2 linked regions of the Alkalinema sp. FACHB-956 genome follow. The protein of the gene in region 2 interacts with the protein of the main gene of each other region in a pairwise test. Links are inferred from orthologs where the notes say so. Each region holds a gene or a part of one and is shown on either strand. Other genes may lie near its edges.

Evidence for each region.
Region 1: the proteins of H6G21_RS08880 (region 2) and def interact in binary tests that used the Escherichia coli proteins (3 or more experiments, as listed by UniProt). The link is inferred for Alkalinema sp. FACHB-956 from one-to-one orthologs.

What each region holds. Positions count from the first base shown.
Region 1 is NZ_JACJRC010000014.1:58,346-62,557, reverse strand. Bases 712-3,639 are described here. They hold def (peptide deformylase), read right to left. Parts: upstream 2,497-3,639; coding sequence 1,927-2,496; downstream 712-1,926. Other genes in these bases: H6G21_RS15410 (ABC transporter permease), read left to right, coding at 2,854-3,639; H6G21_RS15420 (hypothetical protein), read right to left, coding at 1,612-1,809; H6G21_RS15425 (PrsW family glutamic-type intramembrane protease), read right to left, coding at 712-1,285. Outside these bases: more of H6G21_RS15425, read right to left, coding at 1-711; more of H6G21_RS15410, read left to right, coding at 3,640-3,753; H6G21_RS15405 (LCP family protein), read right to left, coding at 3,900-4,212. UniProt on the Escherichia coli protein: Removes the formyl group from the N-terminal Met of newly synthesized proteins. Requires at least a dipeptide for an efficient rate of reaction. N-terminal L-methionine is a prerequisite for activity but the enzyme has broad specificity at other positions.
Region 2 is NZ_JACJRC010000005.1:185,436-188,260, reverse strand. It holds H6G21_RS08880 (aspartate-semialdehyde dehydrogenase), read left to right. Parts: upstream 1-808; coding sequence 809-1,843; downstream 1,844-2,825. Other genes in the region: dapA (4-hydroxy-tetrahydrodipicolinate synthase), read left to right, coding at 2,058-2,825; tig (trigger factor), read right to left, coding at 1-118.

The sequences.
Region 1 (4,212 bases), on a different replicon or contig from region 2:
CCAAGGGATTCACCGTTCCCAAGGTATTCCATAGCGCATGTAGCCCTGCGGCGGTGAGATACCCAATCCCTAAAGTTAACCAGGCCCGATCGGGTTTGAGGATACTGAGACCGATCGCATATCCCAGATATCCACTGTAGGCCACATGGCCAGAAATGGAACCCAAAAGCCGGGGAATCAGTAGGTGTAACCCTTGAAGCTGACTGATATCACCATTGGCTTGCGTGGCAGTGTATTCAACGATCGCAGGAACATATTGCCCAAGGGTTTCAAGGAGCGTAAATCCGATCGCCGAGGCCGCCCCCAGCAAAATGCCATCCAAGGGTTCTCGAATGCCAAAACGATCGCGCCAACTGTTCGATCGGGGATAGCCAATCAGACACAGCAGGATCAGGGGAAGGGCCTTAATCAACTCTTCCATTAACCCCGCCCCAAAGAACATACGGGTTAACAAACTGAAGAAGCCAATGGATTCTCCCGCTGCTGGTACCTGTCCCGGTAAGATGTTCCGGAAAATGACGGTGAACAATGGCAGAATTGGGCTTCGCAGAATCCCGATCGTCAATACAGCCGTGCCAAATAAAATCACCCAGGATTTGGTTTTGCCACAGAGCCGATAGACGACAAAATAGGCTGCAAAAGCTAAATAATTGGCCAACACAAAGTTGAAGGCCAGGGGTCGGCCCACGGTGACAAACAGGGTGACAACCGCTGCGATCGTGACTAAGGCGGGCAAGACATAGGCTTTTTGAGTAATTTCTAGCCCTGTAGAGAAAATTGGGAAGAGCTGGGTTAGCGTGACAGCATTACTCTTGAGGGAGGCACCGGAGTTGGGACTGGACGGAGCTTCGATCGCGGCAACGGGCAAATTAGCTGCTGGGTGAACGGATCCTCGATGGGAGACGGGCTCCGATAGTTGAGTAGCAGGATATTCAAATCGAAATTCTGGCCCCTGCTGCCCTAGGATAATGCGATCTCCAGGATGTAGAGTTTGGCAGCCCACAACACGGTGGCCGTTGACATAGGTTCCATTGGAACTGTTGAGATCACAAATCCACCAACTCGGCACCACGCCAGGCTCAGCAGCGGTGGGCCGAATTTCCGCATGGTACCGCGAGACGGTTCCATACAGAGAGGAATCAATTACAATTTGACACCTTGGATCCCGACCGATCGTAATGGACTCAGCAGAATCAATGGGATAGAGAGGTTGGCGTTCCTGGTGGGCACCAGTGGCATGCATCTGCCTGAGCAATGGGAGTGGGAGATGGTCATCGCCAGTCATGGGTGCTCCAGAAAAGCCCTGGGTAACTGGAAAGATGATGAGAAAACATGCTCTGCATCACCGGATACCATAGGGAGCTTGGGTTAAATGTCTTGAACACATTTTATAAGTTCCTGCTCCCATATTTATGAGGGATCTTTCCCCTTAATCTGGAATCGTTCTTCAACCATTGCGGCTGACTATCAGAGAAAAATGCCCAGTCTTTCCGGTGAACTGGGCGCAATCTAGGGTAGAACCTATTAAAACCTATGAAATTGAGTGAAATTGAGCAATTTTATCCAATTGATTTTATCCAATGGAGGGATTGGATAAACTGAGCTCAAACATTAGAAATTGGCCCGAGCGTCCTTAACCGCAGCCAGAAAAGCAATTACGGTGACAGGAAGACTGCCAATCAGGATCGCAGTCGTGGCCGCTTGGCCCCACTGGGGTATCCCAGAAGACAATTCAAAAACGCACCCTACCGCCGCGATCGCCGCAACACAGGAAATTGCCAGAAATAGACCACTCTTAGGCGTTAGCACAGGGAAACTCGCTTCTAAATAAATCACTTTACAAATTACAACTACTCTGACAGGACTGCCAATACAGCCCTGAACCATGGGGGACTCACTTCAGGAAGCGGTCACTGTTCGGTTACCTTAAGCAACTGGCTTTACCGCTTTGGCTGAAAATCCTTTTTTCGTTAACTCTTGGCCCAGAACTAGTTGATTATCAACGCGATCGACAAACAGCACGCCATTTAAGTGGTCAATCTCGTGCTGGATCACCCGTGCCAATAACCCGTCAGTTTGCAAAGTTTGTAATCGACCAAACTCATCTTTAAAGGTCACTTCGATCGCTTCAGGCCGATCCACGTCCATGTAAACACCGGGAACGCTCAGGCATCCTTCTTGCTCGCGGCAGACATCTTGGCTGACCCGCTTAATTGCGGGGTTGATCAGCACCATCGGAGGTTGCTTAGGATCATCGGGTTCAATATCCACCACAATGATTTGCTTGTGAATGCCTACTTGGGGCGCTGCAAGGCCAATCCCATTTTCGCTATACATGGTTTGCAGCATCTTGCGTGCAATGTCCCGCACTTCTTCATCCACCTTAGCGACTCGTTTAGCGGGCTGACGCAGCACCCGATCGCCCAAATGGTGAACTTCTAAGGGGGGTTTTTTGAGCTTAACTTTTTCGACAGCGATCGTGGATGTGGTACTCATGGGTGGTCAACTTACCCCAGAAATGATCTTGCTTACACCAATCAATCGGATTCAATTAAATCGGATTCAATCCGGATTAGTTTTATCTTAGCGGGTGTTTGAGCGTCGTTACCAGTGATCGGCCTACAATCCTGACCAATCTGGATCAACCTTCCTATAATGGCAGGCGGTAGCTGTCCAGGAAAAGTATGGGTTCGCTGTCCAGGAAAAGCATGGGTTCCAATCCCTGCTCCATCAGCCAGACTGACCTGTTTACTGACCTGTTTACTGACCTGTTTACAGCTTGCATGAAGCTGCTTGTGGGAAGCTGCTTGCTACTTGTCATCTCCCCATGGTTTTACTCACCGCTATATCTCTATGCTGCGATCGCTGACCAAATTGGACTATATCCTACGAGAAACCTGGCTAGGACTAAGGCGGGGGGGATGGATGAACTGGGCTGCCATCAGCACAGTTACCGTTTTATTGTTTCTCTTTGGCCTGAGTTTACAGACTAGCTGGCAGGTCGGACAGTTTCTTAATCAATTTGGCAATCAACTGGAGGTGACGGCCTTCCTGGAAACAGGGATTGCCGCCAAGGATATTCAGCCGATCGTCCAGAAACTGCCTGACGTGTCAAAGGTCGAGACGATCGGCAAGGAGCAAGCCTGGGCAGACCTGGTCAAAGAGTTGGGCATGACGGATTTGCAAGGGGCGACTCAACAGTTATCCGGAAATCCTCTAGTGGATGAATTACGGGTACAGGCTAAGTCAGCACCCACCGTTGCCACCGTTGCCGCCGCCCTGAAGCAGGTCAAGGGGGTGGAAACGGTGCAGTATGCAGGCGAAGCCGTCAAACAGGTGGCGGATTTGAACCGGGGCTTAGGGTGGATCAATTTAGGGGTAACAGGATTTTTAACCATCAGCGCGATCGCGGTGATTACGACTACTCTGCGCTTAGTAATTGCTGCACGGCGACAGGAAATTGAAGTGATGCGTCTTGTGGGAGCCACCCGTGCCTGGATTTATTTGCCCTTCATGCTGCAAGGAGTTGCCTTCGGCTTGGTAGGAGCAGCTACAGCTTGGATCTTGATCCACGGACTGCAACGATCGCTGACTCAGTTTTTAGTCCAGCAGGGAGACTTACTGCAAAGTTTGTTGTTACAAAATACGCCCTGGCAAGTGTGGCTCCTCCCCGTGATCCTATTGGGATTCGGCAGTACGATCGGGGTGCTGGGCAGCTTACTTGCAGTGCGGAACCTGGGACTACGGTCTTGACAATCCCCCCAGCATGGCGGATAGGGTATTTCGCGAAAATCGATAAAATGCAAGGCCAACGACTGGACTCGTTGAATCACCTCCAGCCGTTGGCCACGACCGTTAGGAACAATCGTCTGAATATTGCCTAAATACAGACATCTGTCCTACTTTTTAGAAGCTTGGGTGGAATCCTTCCCTAACTGAATCGTTACATCGGATTCAATATCACCAGTATTTTCGATGCGGACTTCCCCAAATCCTAACGCTTTGCGTATGGCTTCTGCCTGCTGACTATCTCCCCGCTGGGCCACAATCCGAGTCACACTGAGCGACTCATTCCAAGGTTGACCAATCCCCACATCCCCATACCCCGACTTTTGCAACTGTTTTACCACTGACTGGGCGGTATTAGGCTGTTTGGTACTGTCTTGAATGGTAACCCGCAAATTCTCAGGACTATTGTTATCGATCTCGTCA
Region 2 (2,825 bases):
TGGCTTGGCGCATGAACTTTTGAATGGTCGCCTCGTAGGCTTTCTTGGTCATTTCCGCCGGGATCTCAATCTCCAAGCCAATTTGGCTGGCGGGTAGCTTTTCCTGGGTTACTTTCATCGCGTGTAAAAACTCTAGATTCACTGCTTCGCAGTAAGCTATACTAACTCATTGGTGTGCGCGATCGTTCACTTACTCTGTGGATTTTTGCGACAAATTAATTCGAAATCGATCACAAAATTTGTGCTGGGTGATCCGGAAAGTTCGATAGAATTCAGAAAACTCAATTGAATAGTAAGTATAATTACTGGCCTAGGAGCTTTTAACTTCACATTGCTGGAAGTTCAACCTATGGGTTCCTGAAGCTATGGGTTTCTGAAGCATTAGAGCAATACCTGAGCATTGGAAAAGAGCTGAGGAGAAGAACTGGCTGCACCTGAAAGAGGTATCAAGTAAGGGGCAAGAATGAATCTCGTGAGGGAGTCCTTTGGTCGTGCAATTCTTGATAATGATCCGATGCGGTCCTGTGAAACTCTCCTCGGGAGGCTTATGTTAAGGACGATCGCAAAACTTAAGGAGTATAGAGATTTCCCCTTGAGGTCAGTTGTTCAATTATTTTTTAGAGTCAGTAATTAGATTGGTAATATTCGGTAAGAAGGGCTTGGGTCAAGATTGTAATCAGTTGATTCTAGGCTCACTGGATTTTAGACTCACTGGATTTTTGAGATTCCTCACTATTTTTGAGATTAATAGTCAGGGTTTGAGATTAAAAGTTTTCCCTAGAAACGGTTCGATTGTAGGAGGTTCGGTTTGAGTCAGTCGTATCGCGTCGCCATCCTAGGCGCGACAGGTGCAGTGGGAACAGAGCTTCTGGCCCTGTTGGAGGAGCGGCAGTTTCCCATCTCGGAATTAAAATTGCTGGCATCTCCCCGCTCTGCAGGAGTGACTTTACCTTTTCAAGGTCAAAATATTTTAGTTGAAGCCGTCAATGAGGACTCCTTTAAGGGAGTTGACATTGTTCTTGCCTCTGCCGGGGCTTCCATTTCCAAAGCTTGGGTCGATCGCATTGTCGAAGCAGGCGCAGTCATGATCGACAATTCCAGTGCCTTTCGCATGGTACCCGAGATTCCTTTAGTTGTGCCGGAGGTGAATCCTGAGGCGGCTAGGAACCACAGGGGCGTGATTGCTAACCCCAACTGCACCACGATTCTCATGTCCGTGGCGATTTACCCCCTCCATCAGGTGCAGCCCATCCGGCGGATTGTTGCAGCCACCTACCAGTCCGCGAGTGGTGCGGGCGCGCGGGCCATGGAAGAGGTTAGAGTCCAATCCCAGGCTATCCTTAATGGAGAAACTCCCACCCCAGAAATTTTGCCTTACCCCTTAGCCTTCAATTTGTTCCCCCATAACTCAAAGTTGGGCGACAACGGCTACTGCGAAGAAGAAATGAAAATGGTCAACGAGACCCGCAAAATCTTTGGTGCGTCTGACCTGCGGATTACAGCGACCTGTGTGCGAGTTCCGGTGCTCCGTGCCCACTCTGAGGCACTGAACCTGGAGTTCGATCGCCCCTTCGATGTGGAAAAAGCCCGCGAATTAGTCCGTCAGGCTCCCGGAGTTGAACTGGTAGAAGACTGGGAGAAGAATTATTTCCCGATGCCGATGGATGCTAGTGGGAAAGATGATGTCCTTGTTGGCCGGATTCGTCAGGACATTTCCAATCCAAATGGTTTAGAAGTATGGCTCTGCGGGGATCAAATTCGCAAAGGTGCCGCCCTCAATGCCGTGCAAATTGCCGAGTTGCTCGTGGAGAAAAGTTGGTTGAAACCGGCTGTTGCTGCTTAAGGGGACAAGTGGACTCAATGGCAAATTTTGTCAGGATTAATGCAGAGACCTCATTGATGAATGACCTAAGGGCTGGATTAGGTCAGACTGCGGGTTGTTTTTGAAAGGGGCCAAGGCTCCATGGATGCATCCCCCTAGGATGACTGTAGGGAACTCACGGCAAATAACTCACGGCAAATAACTCACGGCAAATAACAAGGAGTGAAATTCGGGTGTGGTGAATTTTGGACGGATCTTGACAGCAATGATTACCCCCTTTGATACAGAGGGGCGGGTCGATTATGCGATCGCAGAGAAACTCGCAATCCATCTAGCGGACAACGGTAGTGACACGCTAGTTGTCTGCGGAACGACGGGGGAATCCCCGACCTTGAGTTGGGATGAGGAGTTCGAGCTATTTCGAGTGATTCAATCTGCAGTGGCCGGTAAAGCTAAGGTCATGGCAGGCACGGGATCCAACTCCACGCAGGAGGCGATCGCGGCTACCCAAAAAGCCCAAGCCTTGGGGTTGGATGGATCGCTGCAAGTGGTTCCCTACTACAACAAGCCCCCACAGGATGGGTTGTATCAGCATTTTCGAGCGATCGCTGAGGCGGCTCCAGACTTGCCCATCATGCTGTACAACGTTCCAGGACGTACCAGTCAAAATTTGTTGCCGGAAACTGTGGCCCGTCTAGCCGAAATTTCCAATATTGTTGCTATAAAGGAGGCAAGTGGGAATCTTGATCAAGTTAGTCAAGTTCGGCGGTTAACTCCCCCAGAGTTTTTGATTTACTCCGGGGATGATTCGCTCACGTTGCCGATTTTGGCAGTGGGGGGATGCGGAGTAGTTAGTGTGGCCAGTCATGTCGCGGGTAATCAGTTGCAACAAATGATCCAAGCATTTGAGCGAGGCAACACTACGGTGGCAAGAGACTTGCATATTCAGCTTTTACCGCTATGTAAAGCCCTCTTTCTAACCACGAATCCAATCCTTGTGAAA